4 regions of the Streptomyces sp. NPDC055400 genome follow, and region 3 is predicted to be linked to each of the others. Evidence: riboswitches for the same ligand, from Rfam matches in the RefSeq annotation. Region 3 holds a riboswitch; each other region holds the start of a gene.
The links. A riboswitch is a leader RNA that binds a small molecule or an ion and turns the genes downstream of it on or off. The one in region 3 is predicted to bind cyclic di-AMP.
Positions count from the first base shown of each region.

Region 1: linked by a shared signal. The riboswitch ahead of ACWIGU_RS24565 (transglycosylase SLT domain-containing protein) and the one ahead of ACWIGU_RS37065 (C40 family peptidase) in region 3 are both predicted to bind cyclic di-AMP.
Region 2: linked by a shared signal. The riboswitch ahead of ACWIGU_RS22170 (NlpC/P60 family protein) and the one ahead of ACWIGU_RS37065 (C40 family peptidase) in region 3 are both predicted to bind cyclic di-AMP.
Region 4: linked by a shared signal. The riboswitch ahead of ACWIGU_RS11260 (M23 family metallopeptidase) and the one ahead of ACWIGU_RS37065 (C40 family peptidase) in region 3 are both predicted to bind cyclic di-AMP.

Region 1 covers NZ_JBSHLM010000009.1:235,038-242,319, reverse strand. Annotated here, with positions in the region: gene ACWIGU_RS24575 (beta-galactosidase) at 1-273, opposite strand, end outside; gene ACWIGU_RS24570 (glycoside hydrolase family 43 protein) at 572-2,050, opposite strand; gene ACWIGU_RS24565 (transglycosylase SLT domain-containing protein) at 2,272-3,012, opposite strand; cyclic di-AMP (ydaO/yuaA leader) riboswitch at 3,015-3,179, opposite strand; gene ACWIGU_RS24560 (flavodoxin family protein) at 4,378-5,115, opposite strand; gene ACWIGU_RS24555 (YybH family protein) at 5,537-5,914, shown strand; gene ACWIGU_RS24550 (hypothetical protein) at 6,509-7,258, shown strand.
Region 2 covers NZ_JBSHLM010000008.1:156,895-164,176, forward strand. Annotated here, with positions in the region: gene ACWIGU_RS22155 (lipase family alpha/beta hydrolase) at 1-521, shown strand, start outside; gene ACWIGU_RS22160 (M23 family metallopeptidase) at 628-2,358, shown strand; gene pcrA (DNA helicase PcrA) at 2,415-4,925, opposite strand; cyclic di-AMP (ydaO/yuaA leader) riboswitch at 5,194-5,342, shown strand; gene ACWIGU_RS22170 (NlpC/P60 family protein) at 5,351-6,514, shown strand; gene ACWIGU_RS22175 (tellurite resistance/C4-dicarboxylate transporter family protein) at 6,542-7,282, shown strand, end outside.
Region 3 covers NZ_JBSHLM010000018.1:106,621-113,902, forward strand. Annotated here, with positions in the region: gene bioB (biotin synthase BioB) at 1-941, opposite strand, end outside; gene ACWIGU_RS37040 (8-amino-7-oxononanoate synthase) at 1,154-2,314, shown strand; gene ACWIGU_RS37045 (DUF397 domain-containing protein) at 2,298-2,534, opposite strand; gene ACWIGU_RS37050 (helix-turn-helix domain-containing protein) at 2,544-3,425, opposite strand; gene ACWIGU_RS37055 (ATP-binding protein) at 3,698-4,132, shown strand; gene ACWIGU_RS37060 (DUF6328 family protein) at 4,154-4,711, opposite strand; gene ACWIGU_RS37065 (C40 family peptidase) at 4,817-5,290, opposite strand; cyclic di-AMP (ydaO/yuaA leader) riboswitch at 5,294-5,471, opposite strand; gene ACWIGU_RS37070 (hypothetical protein) at 5,825-6,133, opposite strand; gene ACWIGU_RS37075 (ATP-dependent Clp protease proteolytic subunit) at 6,141-6,776, opposite strand; gene ACWIGU_RS37080 (hypothetical protein) at 6,942-7,282, opposite strand, start outside.
Region 4 covers NZ_JBSHLM010000003.1:677,497-684,778, reverse strand. Annotated here, with positions in the region: gene ACWIGU_RS11270 (PrsW family intramembrane metalloprotease) at 1-1,174, shown strand, start outside; gene ACWIGU_RS11265 (aldo/keto reductase) at 1,182-2,126, opposite strand; gene ACWIGU_RS11260 (M23 family metallopeptidase) at 2,237-3,289, opposite strand; cyclic di-AMP (ydaO/yuaA leader) riboswitch at 3,301-3,446, opposite strand; gene ACWIGU_RS11255 (PP2C family protein-serine/threonine phosphatase) at 3,706-4,812, opposite strand; tRNA gene ACWIGU_RS11250 (tRNA-Met) at 5,012-5,085, shown strand; gene ACWIGU_RS11245 (tellurite resistance TerB family protein) at 5,137-5,592, opposite strand; gene mgtA (magnesium-translocating P-type ATPase) at 5,771-7,282, shown strand, end outside.

The sequences.
Region 1 (7,282 bases), on a different contig from region 3:
CCGCCCCAGCCACGGCGGCGGTGACGCGGTCGGCGTCGCCAGGACGACACCGATGCCGTGCGAGTGCATCAGGTCCATCAGCCGGTCCAGCCAGCCGAACTCCCGTGCCCCCGGCGTCGGTTCGAGCTTTGCCCAGGAGAAGACGCCGAGTGTCACCGAGGTGACGCATGCCTCCTTCATCAGCCGGACATCGTCGGCCCACACCTCCTCGGGCCACTGCTCGGGGTTGTAGTCGCCGCCGTACAGCAGGCGGCCTTCATGTGCGATGGTCACCCCTTCACCGCCCCCGTGAGCATGCCCTTCGGCAGCAGATCGCCACCGCGTTCAAGGACGAACCGCGCACGCTGCGCGGTCGCGGCGCAGCCGGACCCGCCAGGGGACCTTGCCGGCCGCGCGCTAGCAGGAGCGGGGCGGGTGGCCGCCACGGCCCCGGTCAGGGAGGTGCCGGCGATGGCGAGTAAGGCCGGGAAGAGGCCCGCCACCCGTCCGGCGCGGCGTCTGCGGCTCCGTGCTTGTCTCATACGGGTCCCTTTCAGCGGCTGAGGTCGGTGGTCCCGGTCAGCGGTCGGGTTCAGATGGAGAGCTGCTCGTAGCGGAACCAGTCGAAGTGGACGGTGCCGGTCGCGGCGTACATGCCGATGACGCGGCCGGTGAACCCGCCGGCCACCTCGGTCGACAGATAGCGGCCGTCGAGGGCCGCGAGTGCGGTGAACGTGCCGTCCGGCTCCTCGACGCCGAAGGCGAGCGTGTCCGGGCCGGTGCGCGCGTCGCGCGGGCTGTCCGTGGGGGTCACGTCGACGCCGAGCACGAGCGGTCCGTCGGACGTCGCCCGGGGCGCGGAGGCCACCACGGTACGCAGTGGTCCGACACGGGCGATCACCCGTACTTCGGCGGCGTCGGCCTCGATCTCGTAGTGGTGCCCCTCGTCGAGCCGGACCGCAAGGCCGCCGGTGCCGTCCGCGGGGTCGAGGTGGGCGCGGACGCGGCAGGAGAGGTGCTGCTGCCGGTGACCCACGAAGGTGAGGTCGGTGGCGTCGGGGCCGCCCCCGAGGGCATGGAGCGTCAGCCGGCCCGGCCGTTCCTTCGTGGTGCAGTGCCGCGGGGAGCGGTGGCGGAGCGAGATCCAGGAGGGCCGCAGATCGGCGTCGTCGAAGTCGTCCGTGAAGGGTTCGGCCCAGGCGGGCGCGGGTCCGGCCGTCGCCGGCGGGCCGACGACCGGCCAGCCGTCCTCCCAGGTGACCGGCGCGAGGAAGGTCTCGCGGCCGAGCACGTGCCAGCCGGGGGTGCCGCCGCGCGGCCGCACCCCGAGGAACACCATCCACCACGTGCCGTCGGGCGCTTGCACCAGATCGGCGTGCCCGGTGTTCTGGACGGGTTCGTCGGTGCTGCGGTGGGTCAGGACCGGATTGGCCGGGCAGGGTTCGAAGGGGCCGGTGGGCGCGGGGCCGCGGGCCACGGAGACGGCATGCCCGCGCTCGGTGCCGCCCTCGGCGATCAGCAGGTACCAGTAGTCGCCCACGTGGTACAGGTGCGGCGCCTCCGGGGCCTTGGCGCCCGGCGTGCCGGACCACAGAGGGCGCGGCTCGCCGAACGTCTCGCCGGTGTACGGGTCGATGCGGACCTGGGAGATCCCGGCGACCGTGACCCAGCACGCGCCGTCCTCGTCCCAGGCGAGATCCGGGTCGATGCCGGGGACGCCGGGCAGCGGGACCGGGTCCGACCAGGGGCCCGCCGGGTCGGTCGCGGAGACGAGCAGATTGCCGCCGCCCAGGCTCACATTGGTGACGACCAGCCAGAAGCGGCCGTCGTGGTGGCGCAGCGTCGGCGCGTAGATCCCGGCGGAGGAGGGTGTGTCCCAGGGCAGCCGCAACTGGCCGGGCCGGTCGAGGACGTTGCCGATCTGCCGCCAGCGCACCAGGTCGCGACTGTGGAAGAGCGGAACCCCGGGGACGTACTCGAAGCTCGAGCACGCGAGGTAGTAGTCGTCGCCGACGCGGCAGACGCTGGGGTCCGGGTGGAACCCGGGGATGACCGGGTGTGGGTCTGCCATGCTGTCTCTCTCCATCGTGTCGAAGCGCTTCGATTCGCGGGGAGGATATGCACGGGGGTGTTGGCGCGCAAGGGGTTGGACAGGACGTAAAACGGCCCTGAAGTCCCGTCATGCTTACGGGACTTCAGGGCCACGGCATCATCGATGTGCTTCATCTGGCAGACGTCGGGCTTCCGTTCGGACGGAGTGGACCGCGGCGTCCTCCGAGCTGGAGCCGACTGTCAGTACGCGCCGTTCACGTTGTCGATCGAGCCGTACTTGTCGGCCGCGTAGTTGCAGGCGGCGGTGATGTTGGCGACCGGGTCGTAGCTGTTCATCGACGTGCCGGGCACGTGGTACGCGGTGAACGTGGGGTCGATGACCTGCAGGAGCCCCTTGGACGGGGTTCCAGCGACAGCGTTGGAGTCCCAATTGTTGATGGCCAGCGGGTTGCCGGAGGACTCGCGCATGATGTTGCGGTGGATGCCCTCGTAGGAGCCGGGAATGTTGTGCTTGGCCATGATGTCGAGCGACTCCTTGATCCAGCCGTCGAGGTCGTTGGTGTACGACTTCTTGGCCGGGGCAGCGGCGAGCGTGGTCCGCTGCTCGGAGCGGTCGGCCCGCTCGGCGGACGCCCTGGTGGCTGCGGGCTCGGCCGGGCTCTTCTTGCCGAGCGTGAGCTTGACACCGGGGTGGATCAGAGCCGGGTCGTCACCGATCGTGGCCCGGTTGTCCTGGTACAGCTTCTTCCAGCCGCCGCTCAGAGAGTGCTCTCGAGCGATCTTGACGAGGGAGTCGCCCGCGGTGACGACGTACGTCGTGGGGGCCGCGGCGCTCTTTGCGGCCGGGGCGGCCTGCGCCGCGCCGGCGCTGGTCGCGCCGAGCACCGGAAGAACGAGCACAGCCGCGCCCGTGCCTGCGGCGGCTATGCCCCGGGTGAGCGAGATGGACTTGGTGCGGCGGTGCTTTCCCTTTGAGGGCATGACGAGTTCCTCTCCGTCGCCTGCGAGGTGAGCTGTCGGGTTCGGACGGGAGATGTCCGGTCGCACGGCGAATGCGACTTCACCCCGAGCCGTTCCGGAAACCGGATCGGCGGCTTACCTGGGTCCCCCGCTCCTGCCGTGCGTAACCGAGTGGGTGGGAGGGAATCCGGATAGCGGCAGGATTCGGCGTTCCATCCGGATTGACGGTGACATTAGGCGAGAAAGAGCGCACAGAACAAGGCCAGAATTCCGAGAACGGAATGTGAGAGCCCTGTCTCGGCCGACCGGAACCTGCCGCTCTCTTTGATCAAAAAGCCCAACCTTCTTTGTGCAGAAGGGAAGTGGGCTCAGCAGGGCTCGGGGCGCGCGTCCGTCCGTGTGACACGGTTCACTGAATGGGACGCGGGCTGGAATGCCGCTCGATTGCGTGTCAGAGTGCCATATTTCGCGTGAATGACGAGCGATATGTGTGTAGCGTCGCGTACGCGGCTAATGATGCGAAAATATGCTTCTTTTCTCAAAAGCGGACATAATGTCGTGTCCTGTTTGTTACGATATGGGATGTATTGCCATCAATGCTGGCTCGGTCGCGCGGACCGATGGACGCCCCCGCCGCACGGTTCATGGGTGGATGTCGATAGGGATGGAGCCTGAACGTGGCCTTGTGCGGTTCGGCTGCGGGATCGACTGACGTGCGGCCGGGCTCCCTTCATCATCGGAATGCACTTCCCGCCGGCCTGATGGGCTCGCGGGATGCCCGGGGTCGGGACAGGTGAGGGCTCCTATGCCGCACCCGGGATCCTCTGCGACTGCGGTTTTCCGGGCAGGTATCTCTCTGCGTGGGAGGCCTGGTCGATCCCAGGACTCAGTGGTCGACGCAGCGAGAAATGGGAACTTCGCACGCCCCCGCGCCGGGTCGGACTCGAACCGAAGATCGGCCGCGAAGGAGCGCAGGAATAGGGGCAGTTGCTCGGTCGCATGGAACATGACGGCAACGTCGGAGTTGCGGCGCCGGCGCAGACTGAGGAGGAACTCGGCTGGGCGCGCGACTAAAGGCTGTTGAGCAGGGCGCAGTGCGCACTTTCACCATTGATTCGCCAGTCACACGGGCTATTTCAGCCCTTCATCCGAGCGAAGGCGTGCTGGACGCGAGCTCGAACGCGGTCATGGGAGCGGCGCTTTCCTGTTTTCCCGGCAGGAAGCGCCGCGTTGTGGTGAGCCGTGGGACGGGCCGCTTCCTGGGGTCCGAGTGTGCGGTGGGCAGACGGGACGAGGGCGGCTGGTGCCGGGGTGTGCGGGCGTTCATGGCGGGCACGGCATCTGACCGACGCCGGGGCGAGATGGTCCGTCTCCCTGCGGGTGCCGCTACCGGTGTTCCGGGTTTTCGTAGTCGTGGCGGCAGCCGGCGTCCCAGGCGGCGCGCTGGTTGCCGTAAGCGGGGATGCCACCGAGATCTTTCAATGCCCGGGCCAGGTGCAGCAGGTTCCAGGTCATGAACGTGGTGTTGCGGTTGGTGAAGTCGTTTTCGGGGCCGCCGGAGCCCGGGTCTAGGTAGGACGGGCCGGGGCCGGCCTCACCGATCCATCCGGCGTCGGCCTGGGGAGGGATGGTGTAACCCAGGTGTTGCAGGCTGTAGAGGACATTCATCGCGCAGTGTTTGACGCCGTCTTCATTGCCAGTGATCAGGCAGCCTCCGACACGGCCGTAATAGGCGTACTGTCCTGCATCGTTGAGGAGACTGGAACAGGCGTAGAGGCGTTCGATCACCTGCTTCGTCACGGAGCTGTTGTCGCCCAGCCAGATCGGTCCGGCCAGCACGAGGATGTCGGCGGCCATGACCTGACGGTAGAGGTCCGGCCAGGCGTCGGTCTCCCAGCCGTGCTCCGTCATGTCGGGCCACACGCCCGTGGCGATGTCGTGGTCGACGGCCCGGACGACGTCGACGTGGACTCCCTGGGCTTCCATGATTGCGGTGCTGCGGTCGATCAGGCCCTGGGTGTTACTCGTCTCCGGTGAGCGTTTGAGGGTGCAGTTGATCACCAGCGCCCGCAGGTCGTCGTACCGGGCCGGAGGTGTGTCGGTGGCGGGTGACGAAGCGGTCATACGGTCCTCCCAGAGCCCTGTCGCCACGGGGCGTGCGGTGACATGTCCACTTTGCCCGGCGTGGGGCAGGCCGACGGCAGCCGCCACAGCAGAGGCCTCCGAATGGCCCTGGTGGTCTGCGCATGCGGTCGGCCCGAGCAGGCGCTGTGCGGCCTGCTGCTCCCGGTCCCGCTGGTGACCGCGACGGCGGTTCTGGCACTGGGCCCCGCCGGCCCGCCCCCCGGCAGACGGGGAGCGATGGCCCTCGCGGCTGCCTTGTCGCGGCGACGGGGACGGTGATGGGGAGCGGACGGCGTCCGGTGCAGCCGTGGTCGTGGCGGCTGTGGTCGTGGCGTTGCTCGTACTGCGGGGCGCTGGGGTCTGGTGATCGTTGGGCGGCCTTCGCCGGGACCGGTTCTGAGGGGAAGGGCATCATGCGCCCATGGATCATGGGTCAGCGCGGGCGTTCGTCGATTCCTGGGTGACGGCGTGGAACGCGCACGACTTGGACGCTCTGCTGTCGCACTTCGCTGACGACGTGACGTTCCGGTCGCCGGTGGCCGCTCAACTGCTCGGCAATGACGGGGTCATTCGCGGCAAGGACGCGCTGCGCGCCTACTGGGCGGAGGGCCTGCGGCGCATCCCGGACCTGCAGTTCGAGGTGGTCGGATCTTACGTCGGCGTGGACTGCCTGGTCATCAACTACCGTAACCAGAAGGGCGGACTGGTCAACGAGGTGCTGATCTTCGAGGGCCCGCTCGTCGCCGAGGGATACGGAACCTACCTGGGCGAGGACGCCAACCCCGCTGGGGCACGCTGAGCTTGCCACATCGAGCGGAGGTGCCGGCCGGGCGGGTGAGGCCGGTCGCCCTGGCCGGGGCGGGCAGGACGTCGGCGCCGCGCGGACATCCGCGCCGCACGCGCGTCTGCCCGCCGCTCGCGGCGGGAGGGGCGCGCGCTCCCCGGGCTCCCGCCCGAGAGCAAGAAGGCGAGGGACTTTTCTACTCCCTGAGCCGCCGGTGCCGATCGACTTCAACTCCCGGCTGATCGACGTGCGGGGCCCAACTGCCCGGTGGTGGACTGACTGCCACCTCGATGATTGATTCTGCTTGGAGTCGCACGCTTGCGAGCATGTATTGACACCCCTTGGGCGGGGCGCCATAGTCTTCCGCAGGCAATTGGGCTGCAAGTTCTGTCGGACGAAGAACGTGCCCACTGGTGATGCGGCTGTCGCTGCAGTGCCCCTTCGGGGGCAAGCGGCAGCACGCGCGACTGGATCGACCTTGTCAGGTGCACGCCGATTCATGGTCGGTGGTGGCCTTCTGCTCGTCACCCCTCCAGCACTCATGCGAGAAGGCGGTGCCCAGACGTGCACGGCCCCGCTCACCTTCAACACCCCCTTGAGGAGCATCAGATGAAACGAGCGTCGACACGCATTGCGGTAGCAGCCATCGCCGCACTCGTCCCGTTCATCGCGGCACCTGGCGCACAGGCGCAGACCTTCGGCGGGAACGAACTACTGTCGTGGACGGTGAGCGGGGCTCCCAGTGAGGGACTGACGTCCCTCAACTTCCCGATCACCGTGAACACCGGCACCGCCCATGTATCCGGGACCTACTTCGCGATGCAGTACGGGTTCACCGGACAGAGCGACATCGGGTACGCAGGACTGCAGCCTCGGCCGGATGCGAACGGGCACCAGCGCCTGCGCGGGGTGTTCTCCTCCTTCATCAGCGGCACGACAAGTACCCACGCCAACTGTTCGGACGGGGCCGACGGCGGCGCCGGCGTCAGCTGCGGAGTGGACTTCGACGCCGTGTACGGACACACCTTCCGCGTCGAGATCGCCCAGGTCGGCACGGATACCTGGTCGGGCACCGTCGTCGACACCAACAATGGACAGCGGATCCCCGTCGGCACCTACAAGTTGCCCGCCGGCTCCGGCAACCTGAAGGCCTCCCAGGCGGGTTTCATCGAGTACTACAACGTGCCCAGCTGTGACCAGCAGCCGCGGTACGACGTCACGTTCGGCGGACCGTCCTCCGGATCGCTGTCCGGTTCAACCAAGTGGGTCAAGGAATACGGAGAGTGCGCCGGCTACGGCAGCACCCAAGTGGCCACGGTCGGCGCAGGTGTGCACGTGACCCGCGGAAGCGCGGGTTAGCCCGCGAGGGGCGGCCTCCCTGAG
Region 2 (7,282 bases), on a different contig from region 3:
ACGACATCCGCACCGCCGCCGCGCTGCTCGCCCGCCATGTCGAGGAGATCTGCGAGCGCACGGGCCACGACCGCGTGGACATCGTGGGGCACAGCCTCGGCGGACTCATCGCCCGTTACTACGTGCAGTGCCTGGGAGGCGATCTGCGCGTACGCACCCTCGTGTCGCTCGGCACCCCGCACAGCGGGACCACGGTCGCGCCACTGATGGACGCGCACCCGATCGTCCGGCAGATGCGGCCCGGCTCGACCGTCATCGAGGAGCTGTCCCGGCCCGCCCCCGGCTGCCGCACCCACTTCGTGAGTTTCTGGAGCGACCTCGACCAGATCATGGTTCCGCTGGAGACGGCCTGCGTCGACCACCCCGACCTCATCGCGCAGAACATCCGCGTCACCGGCGTCGGACACCTCGCGCTCCCCGTCCACCCGGCGGTCGCCGCCGGCATACGGCAGGCACTCGACGCCGAGGAGACGGAAGGAGCGCGCGCCGCCGACGCGGTGGACGGCCTGACGGTGGCGTGACCGCGGCCTGAACGTGCCCCGGAACGGTCTCCGAACTGGCCAAACGTCGAACGATTCTCGAACGCAGGGCCAAAGCTCTGCCCACAGTCCGCCGAAAGACGGCCGAATGCCCGTTTCCTGCGAACGGGAAACCTGCCGAAGATTGTCGAGCCCGCGTACCGCCGGGTACAGTCACCGCACTGCTCTGGCAGCCCCTGTTGTCGAGGCGAAAGAGAAGTTGGTGAACGACCGTCACCCGTCGGGGACTCAGACCTCCCCGGCCCCGGCTCAGGACGCCGACTATGCGCCCTACGCTCCGTATGGCCAGCAGAGCACGCAGTACGGCGACTACACCGGTTACGACGGCTACGCCACCGGCGGTTTCCCGGCCGACCCCCTCTTCGGGGACCTTCCCGGCGCACAGAGCAACGGCTCGTACGACAGCGGCCAGTGGGCGACCGGCGCGCACCAGACACTGACGGCGCAGGACCCCCAGCACCACGACCCGTACGCGGCGCAGCAGCGCGCCTCCGCGTACGGCACCGGCAGCTACGACACCACCGCTGTCTGGGGGACCGCCGCTCACGAGCAACTCGGCGGCATTCCCGCCCAGTCCGGACCGGACCATTCCGGCCAGTGGGACAACAGCGCGTGGGCCGATGGGACCGGGCAGTGGGACGCGAACGCCTTCGGGGCGCAGGCGCAGGGATTCGCCGCGCAGGACGCGTTCGCCCCGCAGACCTTCCAGGCACCGGCGGCCTTCGAGACCGGGACCTACGAGACCGGGACCTTCGACGCGCAGGGCTTCGAGACCCAGGCGTTCGAGGCTCAGGCCTATGAGACGCAGGCGTTCGAGGCCCAGCCCTTCACCACACAGGCCTTCGAGGCGCAGACCTTCGACACCGGCGCGTACGACGCCACCGCGTGGAACTCCGCGGGCACCGAAGGCGACGACAACGACCTCGACGCACGGCACGACTACGGCCAACCCGACGCCCCCGAGCCCGAGTTGAGCCACAACGACGATCAGCACGACAGCTACGGCGAGGGCCTCGACGACGTCGAGGAAATCGTCGCCCGCGACGAGCGGCCCGCCCCGGTCACGCCGGCCCAGCGCGCCCGCTCCCGCCGCCGCTCCCCCGCCAAGCGCTCCGCGCTGCTCACCGTCGCGGTGCCCTCGGTGTGCGTGATGGGTGTCGCGGGAGTGGCCGCGGCCTCCGTCGGCGGGCTCGGCGGCGACGACAGCAAGGACACGACGGCGGCCTCGGCACCGGACGCGACCGCCGTGAAGCCCTCCGTCGCCAACAACAAGCTCGACACCCAGCTCGCGGACCTCTCCGCGGACGCGGGCGACTTCGCCGACCGGGCGAGCCGCACCCAGGAACGTATCGACCTCAGGGCCAAGCAGCAGGCCGAGCGGAAGCAGGCGGCGGAGGAAGCGGCGCGCAAGGAGCGGCTGCGTCCCAAGTTCGTCCTCCCGGTCAAGCAGCGCGGGCTGAGCGCGTACTTCGGGCAGGCCGGTATCAACTGGATGTCCGTGCACACCGGCATCGACTTCCCCGTCTCGTACGGGACCCCGGTGATGGCCGCGACCGACGGCACCGTCCGTACGCAGTGGAACAGCGCCTACGGGAACATGACGATCCTGACGGCGAAGGACGGCACGGAGACCTGGTACTGCCACCTCTCCAGCCACGCCGTCATGAGCGGACCGGTCAAGGCCGGCGACCTCATCGCGCACTCCGGCAACTCCGGCAACTCCACCGGTCCGCACCTGCACTTCGAGGTGCGTCCCGGCGGCGGCTCGGCCGTCGACCCGCTGCCGTGGCTCCGCAGCCACGGGCTCGACCCGACGTAGCAGGGCCGAGCCTCCCGGCGGCAGCCTCCCCGCAGCTGCCCCACCGGCCTACAGCGCTACAGCTTCTCCACCGGCGCGTACCGCAGCAGCAGGCGCTTCGGCTTGGGCTCGCCGAAGTCGACCGTCGCCTCCGCGTTCGCCCCTGTGCCCTTGACTCCGACGACCGTACCGAGGCCGAACTGGTCGTGCGTGACCCGGTCTCCCACGGACAGTGCGACGACGGGCTTCTCCGTCGCCCGGCGCGTGGCGAACGCCGGTGTCGAGCGCGAGCGCGACGACGAGAGGGACGCGGCGATACCGCTCGTCGGGCCGGCCGACTTGGCGGGCGCCATGGCGCCGGTCCGCTTCCACTCCAGATGCGTGTCCGGGATCTCCTCCAGGAAGCGCGACGGCGGGTTGTACGAGGGCTGGCCCCAGGCGCTGCGCAGCGTGGAGCGCGTCAGATACAGGCGCTCGCGTGCGCGCGTGATGCCGACGTAGGCGAGGCGGCGCTCCTCCTCCAGCTCCTTGACCTGGCCGAGGGAGCGCATGTGCGGGAAGACGCCGTCCTCCATGCCGGTCAGGAAGACGACCGGGAACTCGAGGCCCTTGGCGGTGTGCAGCGTCATCAGCGTGATGACGCCGGAGCCGTCGTCCTCCTCGTCCGGGATCTGGTCGGAGTCGGCGACGAGCGCGACCCGCTCCAGGAACTCGGAGAGCGTACCGACGCTCGCCTCGCCCGCACCCTCGGCCGCGCCGTCCGCCGTCGCGCTCTCCTGCTCGAACTCCAGGGCCACGGCCGCGAGTTCCTGAAGGTTCTCGATGCGCGTCTCGTCCTGCGGGTCCGTCGACGACTGCAGCTCGGCCAGATAGCCGGTCCGTTCGAGCACGGCCTCCAGGACCGTGGCCGGGCCCGCGCCCGACTCGACGATCGTGCGGAGGTCCTCCATCAGCGTGTTGAACCGCTTGACCGCGTTCGTCGAGCGGGCCGCCATGCCGTACGCCTCGTCGACGCGGCGCAGCGCCTGCGGGAAGGAGATCTTCTCGCGCTGGGAGAGCGCGTCGATCATCGCTTCGGCACGGTCGCCGATGCCGCGCTTGGGCACATTGAGAATGCGGCGCAGGGGGACGGAGTCCTCGGGGTTGGCAAGCACCCGCAGATAGGCCAGGACGTCCCTGACCTCCTTGCGCTCGTAGAAGCGGACTCCGCCGACGACCTTGTAGGGCAGGCCGACGCGGATGAAGATCTCTTCGAAGACACGGGACTGCGCGTTCGTCCGGTAGAAGATGGCGACGTCGCCGGCCTTCGCGTCGCGCGCGTCCGTGAGCCGGTCGATCTCGTCGGCGACGAACTGCGCCTCGTCGTGTTCGGTGTCCGCGACGTACCCGGTGATCTGCGCGCCCGCGCCCGCATTCGTCCACAGGTTCTTGGGGCGGCGGGATTCGTTGCGTTCGATGACCGCGTTGGCCGCGGAGAGGATGGTCTGCGTCGAGCGGTAGTTCTGCTCCAGCAGGATCGTTGTCGCGTCGGGGTAGTCCTCCTCGAACTGGAGGATGTTCCGGATGGTGGCTCCGCGGAACGCGTAGATCGACTGGTCGGCGTCACCCACGACGCACAGCTCGGCCGGCGGGAGGTCGTCCGCGCGGGGCGGCTCGTCCTCCCCGCGGCCGCTGTCGGCCGACCCCACCAGCTCCCTGACCAGCGCGTACTGCGCGTGGTTCGTGTCCTGGTACTCGTCGACCAGGACGTGGCGGAAGCGGCGGCGGTAGTGCTCGGCGACGTCCGGGAAGGCGCGCAGGAGGTGCACCGTCGTCATGATCAGGTCGTCGAAGTCCAGCGCGTTCGCCTCGCGGAGGCGGGACTGGTACATCGCGTAGGCCTGGGCGAGGGTCTTCTCGAAGCCGTCGGCAGCCTGAGCTGCGAAGTCTTCCTCGTCGATCAGCTCGTTCTTCAGGTTCGAGATCTTGGCGCTGAAGGACTTCGGCGGGAACTTCTTCGGATCCAGGTCGAGGTCGCGGCAGACCAGGGCCATGAGGCGCTTGGAGTCGGCGGCGTCGTAGATCGAGAACGACGACGTGAAGCCGAGCTTCTTCGACTCGCGGCGCAGGATGCGGACGCAGGCGCTGTGGAACGTCGACACCCACATCGCGTTCGCCCGCGGGCCGACGAGGGACTCGACGCGCTCCTTCATCTCTCCCGCGGCCTTGTTCGTGAACGTGATCGCGAGGATCTGGCCGGGGTGCACACCGCGCTCGCCGAGGAGGTACGCGATGCGGTGCGTGAGCACGCGGGTCTTGCCGGACCCCGCGCCCGCCACGATGAGCAGCGGGGAGCCGCCGTGGACGACGGCCGCCTTCTGGTTCTCGTTCAGCCCGTCGAGGAGCGCCGCCGGGTCGAGCGCCGGGCGTGGGGCGCCGTCCCGGTAGTACTCGTCCCTGGCCGGGGGCACGTCGAACTTCCCGTCGAACAGGTCGTCCGGAACGTGCTCCGGAGCCGTGTCGTCCTCGGGCGGCGGCGGGGCATGCTCCTCACTGGCCTTCGAAGCCGTGAGGTCCGCCAGGAAGCTGTCGTCAAAGAGGCTGCTCATCGCTCTACGAGTCTAGGCCGCCCCACTGACACCCACGGCCGTCCCGGGAACTTCCCCCCGACTTCACGGGCCCGGCCACCTCTCGTAGTGCAGCAATCACCCTCAGCAAGGGTTACCGGAGGTCACGAACGAGATTGCCGAAGGTCACGAAAATGTATCGGGCATATCGAACATCAACCTTCACAGCAGCCACACGAGTTGGCTAGCGTGCTCCGCGGGCCGCCCGTCCCCCCGCCGGCAACCGCGCCGCGAGCGGGTCGCCCCCGCTGAGTTCAGTACGCCGAGAGGCATGGAACCGGGGACCCACGACCTTGGGGTGAATCGGCCGACGACCCGTCAGGGCACGGCCGTAGGGCAGCCTTCCGAACCTCCGCCCGAACCCGACAGCTAACCCGGTAGGCGGTCATGGGAAGGAGACGCGACCCTTGGCGTCGCACCGCAAGCCGCGCACCAGAACACCCGGCCCCCGCACCGCCCCCGTCGTCGGCATCACCACGGCGGCCCTCACCTCCATCGCCCTCCTCTCGCAGACCGCGACCGCCGCCCCCTCCGCGCCGCCGAAGCCGAGCCTGGAAGAGGTCCAGAAGAAGGTCGACACCCTCTACCACCAGGCGGGCGTGGCCACGGAGAAGTACAACGCGGCCAAGGAGCGCACCACCAAGCAGCAGAAGCGCGTCGGCGACCTGCTCGACGACGTCGCGCAGCGCACCGAGAAGCTCAACAAGGCCCGCCAGGAGCTCGGCACCTTCGCCGCGGCCCAGTACCGCACGGGCGCCGTCTCCGACACCGCGACGCTGCTCCTCGCCGACGACGCGCAGGACTACTTCGACCAGGACCAGCTGATGAGCCGGCTCACGAGCCGCCAGAAGAAGGCCGTCGACGACTACCAGACCGAGCAGGCCGCCACCACGAAGAAGCGCACGGAGGCGACCAAGAGCCTGGAGACGCTGACCACTTCGCAGGCCACGCTCAAGAGCACGAAGAGGGACGTCCAGCAGAAGCTCGGTGACGCCCGCGAACTCCTGTCGAAGCTGACCGCCGAGGAGAAGGCGCGGCTCGCGGCGATCGAGAAGAGGAAGCAGGAGGCCGCCAGGAAGAAGGCGGAGGAGCTGGCGCGTCAGCAGGCCGAGGCGGAGGCCAAGCGCAAGGCGGCCGAGGAGGCGAGCCAGAAGGAGAACCCGGACACCGGCACCGGTTCGGGGACGGGTACGAGCTCCGGGAGCACCAGCAGCGGTTACGCCACCAAGGCCGCGAAGGTCATCGACTTCGCCGAGGCCCAGATGGGCAAGCCGTACGTGTGGGGCGCCACGGGCCCGGACTCGTACGACTGCTCGGGCCTCACGCAGGCCGCGTGGAAGGCGGCCGGCATCTCGCTGCCGCGCACGACCTGGGACCAGGTCAAGGTCGGAACGACCGTCACCACGGCCAACGCCCAGCCCGGCGACCTGGTCTTCTTCTACGACGACATCAGCCACGTCGGCATCTACATAGGCGACGGCAAGATGATCCACGCGCCGAAGCCGGGCGCGAACGTCCGCGTCGAGTCGATCTACTACATGCCGATCCACAGCGTGGTGCGCCCGGCCTGACCGCCTTCGTGGGGTTACGTTCGGGCGGTGCGCGGCCCGAACGCAACCCCACGCCCCGGACCCACGTGGTCCCAGCTCCCCCCGGCCGCCGGCGCCGCCGTCATGGCCACCGGCATCATCTCGGTCGGCCTGCGACTGACCGGTCACTCGGTGCTGAGCGGCATCATGCTGGTGCTCGCCGCCGCCCTCTGGCTCGTCCTGGCGGCGGACTTCACCAAGCGGCTGATGCGGGAGCGCGACCGCTGGGAGTCCGAGGCGGACACCCCGCCCGCGCTCACGGCGGTCGCGGCGACGACCGTCCTCGGCACCCGGATCTCCATGTTCGGCTGGCAGACCCTGGCCGAGGCGCTCCTCGCCCTGTCCGCGCTCGTCTGGCCGGTGCTCCTGATCAACGTCGTACGGCACTGGAAGCCGCGGATGCCGGGGGCCGTGTTCCTCGGCTGTGTCGCGACGCAGGGCCTCGTCGTCCTGGCGGCGACGCTCGCGCCCGCGGTCGGCGCGCACTGGCTCGCGTTCACCGGGATGGTGCTCTTCTGGGGCGGGATCATCCTGTACTGCCTCGCGCTGCTCCACTTCGACCTGCGCGAGGTGGCCTCCGGCGCCGGGGACCACTGGGTCGCGGGCGGCGCGCTCGCCATCTCCGCACTCGCCGCGTCCAAGCTCGTCGCGACGGGTCTGTGGAACAGGGACGACACGGACGTCCTGCGCACCATGAGCTTCCTGCTGCTCGCGCTCGATGTGGCCTGCTACGTCGTGCTGGCACTGGCG
Region 3 (7,282 bases):
ATGTCCAGGTCCGCCTTGCCCGCCTGGCCCTCACTCGTCAGGTAGTCGCCGAGGAAGATGGAGTTGGCGAGGTGGAGCGCCAGCGGCTGCATCGAGCGCAGGTGCACCTCGCGCCCGCCCGCGATCCGCACCTCCACGTCGGGGCAGACGAAGCGGACCATCGCGAGGATCCGCAGGCAGCGCTGCGGCGTCAGGTTCCACTCCTTGGCGAGGGGCGTGCCCTCGAAGGGGATGAGGAAGTTGACCGGCACCGAGTCCGGGTCGAGTTCGCGCAGGGAGTAGACGACGTCGACCAGGTCCTCGTCGCTCTCGCCCATGCCCGCGATGAGGCCGGAGCAGGCGGACAGACCGGCCGCGTGGGCCTTCTGCACCGTGTCGACGCGGTCCGCATAGGTGTGCGTCGTCGTGATGTCGCCGTACGTGCCCTCGGAGGTGTTGAGGTTGTGGTTGTACGCGTCGGCGCCCGCGCCGCGCAGCCGCTCGGCCTGGCCCTCGGACAGCAGACCGAGGCAGGCGCACACCTCGACGCCCTCGTTCTGCTCCTTGATCGCGCCGATGGTCTCCGACACGCGGTCGACGTCCCGGTCCGTCGGGCCGCGCCCGGACGCCACCAGACAGACCCGCTTCGCGCCGCCCGCGACACCGGCGGCCGCGGCCTTCGACGCCTCGTCGGGCTTCAGCCACGTGTACTTGAGGATCTCCGCCTTGGACCCGAGCCGCTGCGAGCAGTACGAGCAGTCCTCGGGGCACAGGCCCGACTTGAGGTTGACCAGATAGTTGAGTTTCACCCGCCGGCCGAACCACTGCCGCCGCACCTTGCCGGCCGCGGCCACCACATCGAGCAGTTCGTCGTCGGAAGTCGCCAGAACGGCGAGCGCTTCTTCACGGCTCGGCAGCTCGCGCCGCAGCCCCTTGTCCACCAGCGTGTTCAGCAGGTCCATGGCCCGATCCTGACCTACGTCCCCTGCTCAGGCCAAGGAGGCTTCGGACAACTCTGCCGGTTCGGCGTGTGGGTATTGCCACATCCTGGGTGGCTGGCTGTCCCGCTAGTGTCTGTGCACTGCCTACAAAACTGTCTACAAAGCAGCGGCGGGCACGGGACAGCACACCCCACTCGAGAACCGGCCGCGACGCGGCCGTCGGAGGGACTCACATGGCGGGATCGCCGTTCGGCTGGATCGACGAGCAGGAGCGCGTGCGCCGCGGCGCCGGACTCGTCCGCACGCTGCGTCCCCGCCCCGCCGAGACCCCGCTCCTCGATCTCGCGAGCAACGACTACCTCGGTCTCACCCGCCACCCCGAGATCACCAAGGGAGCGGCGGACGCGGCGCTGCGCTGGGGCGGCGGGGCCACCGGCTCGCGGCTCGTCACGGGCACCACGGAGCTGCACACCGAACTCGAGCGCGAACTGGCAGAGTTCTGCGGTTTCGAGGCGGCACTCGTCCTGTCGTCCGGCTACGCGGCCAATCTCGCCGCCGTGACCGCGCTCGCCCCGCACGGCTCCCTGATCGTCTCGGACGCGAGCAATCACGCCTCCCTCATCGACGGCTGCCGGCTCGCCCGCGGTGCCACGCAGGTCGTCCCGCACGCCGACCCGGACGCCGTCCGTAAGGCCCTCGACGCGCATCAGGGGCAGGCGGTCGTCGTCTCCGACTCCGTCTTCTCGGTGGACGGCGACGCCGCTCCACTGGCCGAACTGGCAGGAGCAGCAAGGGAGTCCGGGGCCGGCCTGATCGTCGACGACGCGCACGGGCTCGGGGTGCTCGGCGACGGTGGCAGGGGGGCGCCGCAGGCGGCGGGGCTCTCGGGCGCCGACGACACCGTCGTCACCGTCACGCTGTCCAAGTCGTTCGGCAGCCAGGGCGGCGCCGTCCTCGGTCCCGCCCGGGTGATCGACCATCTCGTCAACACCGCAAGGACGTTCATCTTCGACACGGGCCTCGCGCCCGCGGCGGCCGGCGCCGCACTCGCGGCCCTGCGCCTGCTGCGCCGTGAGCCCGAGCGCGCCGAACGGGCGCGCGCCGTCGCCTCCTCGCTGCACGAACTCCTCACGGCCGAGGGGCTCCAGGCCGTACGGCCGGACGCCGCCGTCGTCTCCGTGCGCGCGCCGTCCCCCGAAGAGGCCGTGCGCTGGGCGGCCGACTGCCGCGAAGCCGGCCTCGCCGTCGGCTGCTTCCGGCCGCCCTCCGTGCCGGACGGCATCTCACGGCTGCGGCTGACCGCCCGCGCCGACCTGACCGACGATCACATCGCCCAGGCCGTACGGGTGATCAGCCGCAACGCTCCCGACTCGGCGTTCACCGCAAGGAGTTGAGGAACCCCTCCCAGGCGGAGGGCGAGAACAGCAGGGCGGGTCCGGCCGTGCGCTTGGAATCGCGCACGGCGAGCAGTCCGGCCGAAGGGCCGCGGTGCAGCGGAGCCGTCTCGACGCAGTTGTTCATTCCGGTGCTTCGGCTGCTTCGCCGCCATGGCGCGTCGTGCAGAGAGGTGCTGGGAACCGCGGCGGATGGTACGTACCGAGGCAGAGCTGACATGGTGCCTCCTTACGTGCGTTCACTGTGCGGAGGGGGGTGTGCTCCGGCGATCCCGGCGATGAAATCCAGCGAATCCCCGGGCGAAAGGGCGTGGATCCGAAGGGTGTCAAAGGCGTCCGTGTACGCCTTGAGGTCTTCTTTCCGCTCGAGGTAGAGGCTACTCGTCAAATGGTCGAGAACTACTACGTCCAGATCAGAAGTGTTCGGAAATGAGAACACAACGAAAGGGCCGGTTAGTCCGACATGCTCCCCTGCCGCGAACGGCAATACCTGTAGCCGCACATGGGGAAGCTTCGCCACGTCGGCGAGATGACGCAGCTGCTCCGCCATCACCCGGGGACCGCCCACCGGCCGCCGCAGCACCGCCTCGTCGAGCACCGCGCTGAGCCGCAGCGGCGACGCCGAACGCAGCACCTCCTGCCGGGCGATCCGCACCTCGACCAGGGCGTCGACCTGCCCGTCCGGCAGCCCGTCGAGCGCGGCCCTGGTCACCGCCCGCGCGTAGTCGGGCGTCTGGAGGAGGCCCGGCACGACGGACGTCTCGACTGTCCTGACCCGGCACGCCTGCGACTCCAGGCTGATGAAGTCCCGGTAGGCGGGCGGCAGAAGACCCCGGTAGGCGTGCCACCAGTGCTGGCCGCCGTCGTCCCCCGACCCGGCCAGCGCGACCAGCAGGTCCCGTATGCCGGGGTCCGTGACCTCGAACGCGTCGAGCAGGAGGCGTACGTCCGACGCCTTCACGCCACTGCGGCCGGTCTCGATACGGCTCACTTTCGACTGGTGCCAGCCGACGAGCCGCGCCGTCTCGCCACTGGTGAGCCCCGCGCGGGCGCGCAGCGCGCGCAGCTCGGCGCCGAGCCTGCGGCGGCGCACCGCCGGACCGTGTTTCATTCTGTCTCCTCGGACCTGCGGCCCGGCTCCTTCCGGCCCGGCGGATCGTGTTCCGAGCCGACGGTAGAGGAAGCCGGCGGTGTACGCCCAAATGCGGTCCACCGGCGCAGAGTTCACCGCTTCGAGCGACAGATATATGCATATCTCGGGGGATCGGCTCCACGGGCGGAGCGGGAGTGGCACTCTGGCGCAAAGCACCAGTCCGGGGGTCGCCTCGAGTCATCCGCCATGTGTCGGATTCAGGCCCCGGCGAAAAAAGGGACGACGTCGCCATGGCAGATCACCAGGAAGCATCCGTCACTCTGCCGAGCGATCCTGCCTCGGTCTCCTCGGCCCGGACATATGTCGGCGACGTACTCGCCGAATGGGGCATGCCGCGCGACGCGGAAACAGCCGACACGGTCCGGCTCATCGTCTCCGAACTCGCCACGAACGCCGTGATGCACACCCGCGGGCAGTCACCGGTCTTCACCGTCGACGTGCAGCTGGAGCGCGACGAACACCTGCGCATCGGCGTCACGGACAGCCACCCGCGCTACCCGAAGCGGCTCCCGGCCGCCGTCCAGCAGGACAACGGGCGCGGCATGGTGATCATCCGCTGTCTGACCGCCGAGTGCGGCGGGAGTCTGTCGGTCAGGCCCACCCCCGAGGGCGGTAAGACCGTGTGGATCGCCCTGCCGTGGACGGTCCCTGTCCAGTCGGTGTGAAGGCCGGCGGTGGTGGCGCGGCTACGGGGACGGGGTGTCCGTCCCCTCCTGCGACCGCGTGAGTGAGCGCCGCACCAGACGCGGCAGCACGCCCCACAGGCCAACACAGACCGCGAACGTGCCCGCGCCGGCCGCGATGCCCGCCGCCCGCCCCGCGGTGACGTCCACGACGAGCAGCACGGACCCGGCCAGGGCGAGCATCAGAACGCCCAGGCCGGCCGCGGCGAGCCGCGAGGACATCTGCACGATCTGCGGCTTGGCGCCCCGCCCGAACAGCGCACGGTGCAGCGCCGCGGGCGCCGTGAACAGCGCGGCGGCGAGCGCGGCGAGCAGCAGCGTCGCGATGTAGGTCGCGCGCTGCACGCCGTCCAGCGCCGGGAACCTCGGAGTGAACGCCAGCGTCAGCAGGAACGCGAAGAGGATCTGCACGCCCGTCTGGGTGACTCTCAGCTCCTGGAGCAGCTCGCCGAAGTTCCGGTCCGCGCGCTCCAGCGGCGTCTCGTGCCGGTCCTGCCCCGAGCTCCTGGGGCCTGAGTTGTGTGGAGCGTCCTCGTCGCCGGCCGGTCGGTCCTCGTCCATACGACCACGAGTACCCCATCGCGCGGTTCCGAGTCGGCCGGAGCGGGAGTGCAGCCGGTGACGCCTGACGGGCCCCCAGGGCCCCCGGGGACCCGTCAGGTGGCGCTACCGCACGCGCCCGTACCAGACGCTCTTCGTCCAGATCCGCTCGAGCCGCACCACGGCACCGGTCTTCGGCGAGTGCCAGATCCTTCCCTTCCCGGCGTAGATGCCGACGTGGTAGACGCCGCGGCCCGAATGGAAGAAGACCAGGTCACCGCGTTTGCGATGGGACGCGGAGACATGGCGGGTCTTGTTGTACTGCTGGGCGGCGGTACGGGGCAGCTTCTTGCCCACCCGCTTGAACGAATAGACCGTCAGTCCCGAGCAGTCGAACCTGTGCGGTCCTGAGGCGCCCCACTGGTAGGGGCTTCCCTTCCTCGAGGCCGCGATCTGGAGGGCCTTCGTCGCGGCCGGCGAGGCCTCCGCTTCGGGCGTGGCTCCTGGGACCAGCAGGCTGCCGCCCGCTACGGCGAGCGTGAGGGCGGAGGCGGTGCCGGCCCGGGTCAGCAGCGACGGGACACGATTGAGCGCAGTCATGCGCAACCCTTCGTCAGCCGCCTGTGAAGGATGACCTGTCGGATTCGGGCTGGCGAAGTTGCCCGGCCGCGAAGTGCGGCTTCACCCCAAGGGCCGGCCCGGAAAACAGCTCCGGCGGCCCGTCGTGCTCGGGTCCTCCACTCCTGCCGATCCACTTCTGTCGACCTGGCATCCGTACGGCGGCAGGACTCGGCGTCCGCACGGACCGCCCCGCCGCGGCGGCGGGGGCTTGTCGTCGGAAGGGATCTTCACGCACAAACGGCGTGAACGCAGAGCCGAATCGGCGTGGTGTGAGTGTCCTCACGAGTGATCCATTCGGGTGGACAGCACACTTTTCGACCTCGGCGCGGAGGTCCCAACGAGCCCCGTACCAGCAGCGGAAGGCGGAATTCTCGATTCCGCGTAGGCGTTCCGCGCAACTTTTCCGGTTCGCATGTGCGAGTACCGGCTACGCCGTATGTGGGTACCTCTTCTGGTCCGTTTCGAACCCGGCCCGGACGGTTCGGGTCGATCGCTTCGGTCTTGAACGGGCCGTCAATCGACCGACTCCGGTGGCACTGTGACCCGTTGTGTCCTCCTTTCTCCGTCCAGGACCCGCAAAGCCCGAGCGAGCGTCGTCGCGTGGAGCTCGGTCTCGCCCCGCTGATGCATGAGCGTCAGGGCGTCCCTGAGCGCCGTCGCCCCGCCGACGAGCGCTTGCGCAGCCCGTAGTCCGCCATATGTGTGGTCGCTCCTGGCCGGGTTGATCCTTCCGAGCAGGTCGACGACTTCCAGATAGCGGTCGAGGAGTTCGCACTCGGCGCGCGTCAGCGCGGGCAGCGGGGGCAGCTCGGGTGGCAGCATCGCCGGGTCACCTGGCGCCGTGGGCCGAACCGGACAGCTTGCGGTTGTCGATGACCCGGTCCACGAGCCCGTACTCCACGGCGTCCCGGGCCTGAAGGATCTTGTCCCGCTCGATGTCGGCGCCGATGCGCTCCCTGCTCTGCCCGGTGTGCCGGGCGAGCAGCTCCTCCAGCTGGGCGCGCATGCGTACCAGTTCGCGGGCCTGGATCTCCAGGTCGGTCGGCTGGCCCTGGGCGGGCTCGGGCAGCCCCGGCTGATGGATCACCACGCGCGCACCGGGCAGCATGGCCCGCTTCCCCGGCGTCCCGGCGGCCAGGAGTACGGCGGCGGCGGAGGCGGCCTGCCCGAGGCACACGGTCTCGACCTCGCAGCTGACGAACTGGATCGTGTCGTAGATCGCCGTCATCGCGCTGAACGAGCCACCCGGGGAGTTGATGTACAGCGAGATGTCCCGGTCCGGCGCGGCGTACTCGAGGTGCATGAACTGCGCCATCACATCGTTCGCGGAGGTGTCGTCGATCGGTGTCCCCAGGAAGACGATCCGCTCCTCCAGAAGCTTGGAGTACGGATCGAGCGTGCGGTGCCCGGCCGAGGTGCGCTCGGTGAACTCGGGCAGGACGTAGCGGGCGGAAGGTCGGTTCATGGCACATGCCTCCGTGAGCGCGGAACTCTGTCGCTGCTTCCGTAAAAAATGTACAGGACGTACGGATGGTGGAGTAGGGCTGAGGCTCCGGGAAACGCGAAGAAGGGGGCCGGCCCGCGCCCGATGCGCGTGACCGACCCCCTTCTCCGTGCTGCTGAGGCGTGGCTACCGGTCGTCGTCGTCCGTCCTGGACAGGCGCAGCGCGAGGTGTTGCAGGAGGTCAGCGCTCTTGATGTCGGTCCTGCCTGAGTCGTGCACCTCGGCGAGCTCGGAGAAGAGGAACGCGAACGCGCCCACCAGGGAGATCGTCACCGGCATCAGCGCCGCGATGGTCGCCTCCGCCGCCTCCTCCACGCTCGATTCCGCCGGGATCTCGATGGAGGGGAACGCCTCTGTCACCAGGCGTCCGAGCTGGGCGTCCTCGGTCGCGACGTCGGGCTCGGCATCCTTGCTGAGCCTGCGCACCATTTCCTGGGTCTCGGTCAGGACGCCGATTGCGCGCAGAA
Region 4 (7,282 bases), on a different contig from region 3:
GGAACAGACCGGCACCAAGGGGTTCCTGGTCGGGCTCTGCCTCGCGGTCCTGCCCGTCCCGCTGCTGATCGCCGCGTTCCGCTGGCTGGACCGGGTCGCGCCCGGGCCCTGGCGGAACCTGCTGTTCTCCTTCGCCTGGGGCGCCTGCGCCGCCGCGCTCATCGCGATCGTCGCCAACAGCTTCGCGACCCACTGGATCGCCACGAACTCGGCCGACCCCGCGCACGCCGACACCCTCGGCGCGACGGTCATAGCGCCCATCGTCGAGGAGTCCGCGAAGGCCTGCGCCGTCCTGCTCATCTTCCTGTTCCGCAGACGGGACTTCACCGGGATCGTCGACGGCGTGGTGATCGCCGGCGTCACCGCCACCGGCTTCGCGTTCACCGAGAACATCCTCTATCTGGGCAACGCCTTCGGCACCGACCAGCTCAACAGCGGCACCGGCATCGCCTCGGTGACCGCCGCCACCTTCTTCGTACGCATCGTCATGTCGCCGTTCGCGCACCCCCTGTTCACGGTGCTCACCGGCATCGGCTTCGGCGTCGCGGCCTGGACCGCGCCCGACCGCGGGCCGGTGCGGCGCGTGTTCCTGCCCCTCGGCGGGCTGCTGCTCGCGATGGGCATGCACGCCACGTGGAACGGCTCGTCGGCGTTCGGCCGGTTCGGGTTCTTCGGGGTCTACGCGCTGTTCATGATGCCCGCGTTCGGGCTGCTGACCTGGCTCGCGATCGGGACCCGCCAGCGCGAACTGCGCACGGTGCGCTCCGAGCTGCCCGCGTACGCGGCGGCCGGCTGGGTCGGCCCGGCCGAGCCGTTCGCCCTCGGCTCGATGCGCGCCCGCCGCCTGGCCCGCGAGTTCGCGCAGCACCACGGCGGCAAGGAGACGGCCAGGGCCGTCGCCCAGTACCAGCAGTACGCGACCTCACTCGCGCTCCTGCGCCACCGCGGGCGGCGCGGCCGGGCCGGGGCGGACTATGTCGTACGGGAGCGGGAGCTGCTCGACGAGCTGTGGGCGCGGCGCCACGCGGCCCGCCCCGCCCTCGCCTACGCGTCCCGGGCCACCGCGCCGCCCGTGTGGGTGCCGCCGATGTACGCGGGGCCGGTGTACGCGGGGCCGGTCGCCCCGTTCCCCGCGCACAGCGCCCACAACGCGTACAACCCGTACCGCTACTGAGGACGCCTCAGGCGGACGCCTCCGTGAGCTTCGAGAGCTCCGCGTCCGTCAGCTCCAGGCCGGCCACGGCCACCAGCGCCGGCAGCTGCTCCACGGTGCGGGCGGACGCGATCGGCGCGGCCACCGTCGGGCGGGAGGCGAGCCAGGCGAGGGCGACCGTCGCGACCTCGGCGCCGTGCGCCTGCGCCACCTCGTCGAGGGCCTTGAGGACGCGCACGCCACGCTCGGTCTGCAGGTGCTGACCCGCGCCCGCGGCCCGCGGGCTGTCGACCTCGGTGCCCGGCCGGTACTTGCCCGTCAGGAACCCGGACGCCAGGGAGTAGTACGGGACGGCGGCGAGGCCGCCGCGGGAGGCGACCCCCTGGAGCCCGCCCTCGTAGGTGTCGCGCGAGACGAGGTTGTAGTGCGGCTGGAGCGCCGCGTAGCGGGCGAGGCCCTCGCGGTCGGAGAAGTCCAGGGACTCCTGGAGGCGCTCCGGGGTCAGGTTCGACGCGGCGATGGCGCGCACCTTCCCGGACTTCACCAGCTCGTCGAGGGCGGTGATGATCTCCTCGACCGGCACGGACGGGTCGTCGAAGTGCGTGTAGTAGAGGTCGATGTAGTCCGTGCCGAGGCGGCGCAGCGACTCGTCTGCGGCGGACTTGATGGTGTTCGCGGACAGCCCCTTGAAGTCGGGGTGGGCGCCGACCTTGGTGGCGATGACGACATCGGAGCGGTTGCCGCGCGCGGCCAGCCACTTGCCGATGACGGTCTCGGACTCGCCGCCCTTGTTGCCCTGTACCCACGACGAGTACGCGTCGGCCGTGTCGACGAAGTTGCCGCCGGCGGCGACGTACGCGTCGAGCACGGCGAAGGACTGCGCCTCGTCGGCGGTCCAGCCGAACACATTGCCGCCGAGGGAGAGCGGGAACACCTCGAGGTCGGACGAGCCGAGCTTGCGAAGAGAAGTCATGGTCCGTCATAACACCGATACGGAGCAAGATATTCCGGGCATGGCCGACCGGCAGCCCTGACGTCGGGGGGTTGCCGTCAGGACCACCGGGGTTCGGAGGGTGAGGCGCCTCAGATGGTCAGGCCGTTGGAACGCAGCCACGGCGCGGGGTCGACTCCGGTCGCCTGGCCGCCGGGGTGGACCTCCAGGTGGAGGTGCGGCCCGGTCACGTTGCCGGTGGCCCCGACGCGGCCGATGACGTCGCCGCTGGTCACCTTCTGGCCGGCGCTGACGTTGAGGGACGACTGGTGGCAGTACCAGAGCTCGGTGCCGTCCGGCAGCTCAAGGACGGTGCGGTAGCCGTACGCGCCCGCCCAGCCGGCCTCCTTGACGGTGCCGGAGTGGATCGCCTTCAGCGGCGTACCCGTGGGAGCGGCGAAGTCGAGACCCGTGTGGTAGCCGGAGGACCACATCGAGCCGGGCTGACCGAACGTGCCGGTGATCGTGTAGGAGGCGACCGGCAGCGTGAAGCTCTTGGCGAGCTCGGCGAGGCGCTCGGCCTCGGCCTTCTTCTTCGCGGCCTCCTCCGCCGCCTTTTTGTCGGCGGCGGCCTTGGCCGTGGCGGCGTCCTGCTCCTTGGCCGCGTCCTCGGCGGCCTTCTTGGCGGCGGCCTCCTCGGCGGCCGCGGCCTCGGCGTCGGCGGCCTGGTCCTGCTGCTGCTCGGCCTGCTGCATGATGCGGGCGCGCAGTGCCTCACCGGCGGTCTCGCCCTGGCGGGCGTCCGCGGTGGTGACGCCGGCGCCGGTCAGCGGGGCCGCGTCGGCGCCGGACGAGTCGTCGTCCGAACCGTCGGATATCAGCGCGCCCACGCCGGGCAGCGACTTGGCGTCCGGCAGCGAGTCCTTGACGGCCGAGAGGTCGGGCATCGAGATGTGTACGGGGGGCTTGCCGCCCTGCGCGGTGGCGATGCCGCCCGCGCCGACGGCCGCGATCACGCCGACCCCGAGAACGGTGGAGCTGCGCGCGAGGCCGCCGCGCTGCTTGGCTACGCGGTGCCGGCCGCGTACGGGGCGGACGGACTCCTCGGTGGGATTCCACTCGTCCCAGGTCCGCTCGTCCGCTTCGCCGAACTCTTCGTCGATCGGCGCGTAGGAGAACTCTGGGGCAGGCCGGTTGGACGCCACTGGGGCGCGCTCCTTTCCTTCCTTCTCGCCTACCGGGTTAGCTGACGGGTTCGGAGCAGGAAGGTCTCCTACCGACGCCTTCCGCAAGGAAAGACGTCCGATTCACCCCAAGTTGGTGGTTCCCCGGCTCCCTTGCGGGATTAGGCGCGTGCGCACGGAGCCATCTCTTGTGACGGCTGGGACGACCGCGCTGCGTTATCGAACGTTAATAGACACCGGGGCCCGATTCCAAGCCGTTCCGACTGATCGTTAACGCCTTTGGCCTGGACTTATCGGGGCACGAGCGGGCGGAATCGGGCGAGTTGACCGGCCGTCGGAGCGGGCGGTTCATCTGACGGTTTGTCAAATGTTATGCGCAGCGACGTCGTTCGACTAAGGAAGGTGAAGACGGCAGTCACGGCTGCTTCACTGGTGCTTCACGGCCGCCTCACCGCGAGCAGCGCCATGTCGTCCGTCGTGCCGCCCCCGGTGTGCCGGCGGACCTCGGCGGCGAGCGCGGCCAGCAGCGGATCGGGCCCCGGGAACATCCGCCCCGCGAGCCGGGCCGCCGGGTCGTAGAAGGTGCCCTCCGCGTCGCGCGCCTCCGAGAGGCCGTCGGTGTAGAGCAGCAGCGTCGCCCCGGACGGGAACTCCGTCTCGGACGCCCGGTCGGGCCAGCTGCCGAGGCTGCCCATCCCGAGCGGCAGCGCGGGCTCCGGCGGCGACAGGACCTTGAGCGCCCCGTCGCCGCCCAGGATCAGGGGTTCCGGGTGGCCGCGGTTGATGACCCGTACGAGGCCGTTGCCGTGCGGGATCTCGGCGAGCACGGCCGTGGTGAAACCCTCGGACTCGTCGAGGCCGTTGCGCCGCAGCCCCTCCCGCGCGAGCGCCCGCTCCAGCCGCTGCGCGACCGCCTCCAGGGTCGCCTCCTGCTCGGCCGCCTCCCGGAAGGCGCCGATGACGACGGCCACGGCGGACACCGCGCCCATGCCCTTCCCGCGTACGTCGCCCACGACGAGCCGCACCCCGTGCGGGGTGTCCTGCACCGCGTACAGGTCGCCCCCGATGAAGGCCCCCGCCTGGGCCGCCTCGTAGCGCGCCGCGATCTCCAGGCCGCCGATGCGCTCCGCCGGCTCGGGCAGGACGGCGAGCTGGGCCGCCTCGGCGATCTGGCGCACGGAGGTGAGCTGCTCACTGCCCCGCCGCACGACGCGGTTCATGACACAGGCGAGGACGGCGACGGTGACGACCGTGACGAGTTCGGTGATGGCGTCGGTGTCGTAACTGCGGGTGTATCTGAGATGCACCCCGAGTACGACGGCGACGGTCGCGAGGCCGGTCAGGAAAGTACCGCGGGGCGAGAAGAACGGTGCGGCGACCAGCGGCGCGGCGGTGAAGAGGGGCACGCCGGTGAACGTCGACGGCGTCATGTAGTCGTAGATCGCCCCGACCACGATGAGCAGCACGGGCAGCAGACGCACGAAGAACCGGGCGCGGGACAGGCCCGGCTCCGACTCTCGACCGTGTCCTCCTCGCTGCCCCACCGCTCGTCTCCCGCCACCGTCCGCGTCGGTCCCGCGCCTGCGCACGTCGTCGGACCCCACCCCAGGGTTCCCCCGGAACAGGCATCGGGCGACCTGACGGGACCGACCGGGTGAAAGGGGCCCGAGGCGGCGGATCGCGGAACGCCGGGCAACCGATTCGCGTTCTGTCGCCGCAATGGCGTAGAGTCGTGTTTACCGACGCGGGGTGGAGCAGCTCGGTAGCTCGCTGGGCTCATAACCCAGAGGTCGCAGGTTCAAATCCTGTCCCCGCTACTGAAGGCCGAAGGCCCGGAACCAATGGTTCCGGGCCTTCGGTGTATCCGCCTACAGGTCGAACTCGTGCGGGGGCAGGTCGAGCATCAGGCAGGCCTCGCGGACGACGGCCTGCTCGGTCTTGTCGAAGTCACCGTCCGCGCCGCCGATGACGATGCCGATCTGGATGACCGCGCGCGCCTCGGCGGGCTTCTTCTTCGCCTTGGCGATCTCCTGGAGGACGCTGACCTTGCCGAAGTCGAAGTCGGCGGTCAGCTTGTTCAGATTTGCGTCGAAGCGGCTCTGGAGCTGGTCCGCCGGGAAGTTCTGCAGCACCTCGTTCGTGGAGATGAGCTGGGCCACGCGGCTGCGCTCGGCCGGGTCGATGTTCCGGTCCGCCGCGGCGACCAGCGCGCACATCGCCATGCTCGCGTCACGGAAGGCGCCGCTCTTCAGGTCGTTCTTCTTCGCCATGAGCTGCGTCTGCATCGTCGACGCGGACTCCTTGAAGCGATCCCACAGGGCCATGACTCTCCTCGATCGGCACATACTGATCTTCTACAGCGCTGTAGAAACTAGTGGGGGGCGGCAAAAGTTCCGCCCCTAAACTGAAGGCTCGAACCCCTTGCCGGGGAGCCTTTCGCGGTCCGATGAACGGGAGAAGACGACGGTGACGACACCCGAGAATCCCTGACGGCGCCCGAGAGTGACCGACACCGCCCCGCAGACGGACCCCGGCCGTCCGACCCTCCAGCTCCTGCGCTCCCTCGACAGCGGCCCGCGCGGCCTCACCGAGGCGGAGGCCGAGCGGCGCCTCGCCCGCCACGGTGAGAACGTCCTGCCGGGTACGCGCCCCCTGTCCTGGCCCCGCCTGGCCGCCCGCAGCCTGCGCGACCCGTTCACCGGCGTCCTGCTCTGCCTCGGCCTCGTCTCGGCGACCGTCGCGGCCTGGGGCACCGCCTGCGTGATCCTCGTTCTGGTCGCCGTCAGCTGCGGCCTGCGCTCCGCCGGCGAGCGCCGCGCGGACAGCGCCATGGCGGGCCTGCGCGACCTGGTCGCGACGACGGCGACCGTGCTGCGGCGCCCCGGCGACGACGAGAGCGCCGCACCTGTCGAACACGAGGTCCCCGTAAGCCAGTTGGTGCCCGGCGACGTGATACGCCTTGGCCCCGGCGACCTGGTCCCCGCCGACGTGCGCCTCCTGCGGGCGCAGGGCCTGACCGTGCAGCAGGCGGCGTTCACCGGGGAGTCCGTGCCGGCCGACAAGCATCCCGTGGACCTGCCCTCGGACGGCGAGTCGGCGCATCTGTGCTTCCAGGGCGGCAGCGTGGCCTCCGGGAGCGCGAGCGCCGTGGTGCTCGCGACAGGCGCCGGCACCCGCTTCGCCTCCGCCCACCGCACGGTCGGCGTACCACGCGGGGCGAGCGCGTTCGAGCGCTCCGTGCACGGCATCTCCTGGACCCTGATCCGCTTCATGCTGCTGACGCCGCCGCTGGTCCTGATGGCGGGCGCCGCGCTGCGCGGCCGGGGCCTGGAGACCCTGCCGTTCGCCGTCGCGGTGGCCGTCGGGCTCACCCCGGAGATGCTGCCGGTCATCGTCACGACAGCGCTCGCCCGCGGCTCCGCGCTGCTCGCCCGCGCCCACGGCGTCATCGTCAAACGGCTCCCCGCGCTCCACGACATCGGCGCCGTCGACATCCTCTGCGTCGACAAGACGGGCACCCTCACCCAGGACCGCCCTGCCGTCGACCTGGCCCGCACCGACCCCGATGCCCTGCACTGGGCGGCCGTCTCCGCCTGGTGGACGCTCCAGCTCGCCGACCTGCCGGCCCCGGACGCGCTCGACGAGGCGGTCATCACCGAGGCCCTCGCGGCAGACCCGGCCGTCACCGACGCGTACGACGGGATCACCGCCCTGCCCTTCGACCCCGTACGACGCCTCGCCACCGCCGTTGTCCGGCGGCCCGGCGGCCTCGGCACGGTCACGCTCGCCGTCAAAGGCTCCGTGGAGAACGTCCTCGACCGGTGCGCCCTCGACGACACCGAACGCGCGAGCCTGCTCGCCCGGGCCGCGGCGCTGTCCGGCGACGGGCTCCGGATCCTCGCCGTGGCGACCGCCGAACGCCCCGCCCGGCAGCGCCCGTACCGCACCGCCGACGAACGCGGCCTCACCTTCACCGGCTTCGTCGCCTTCACCGACGCCCTCGTGCCGACCGCC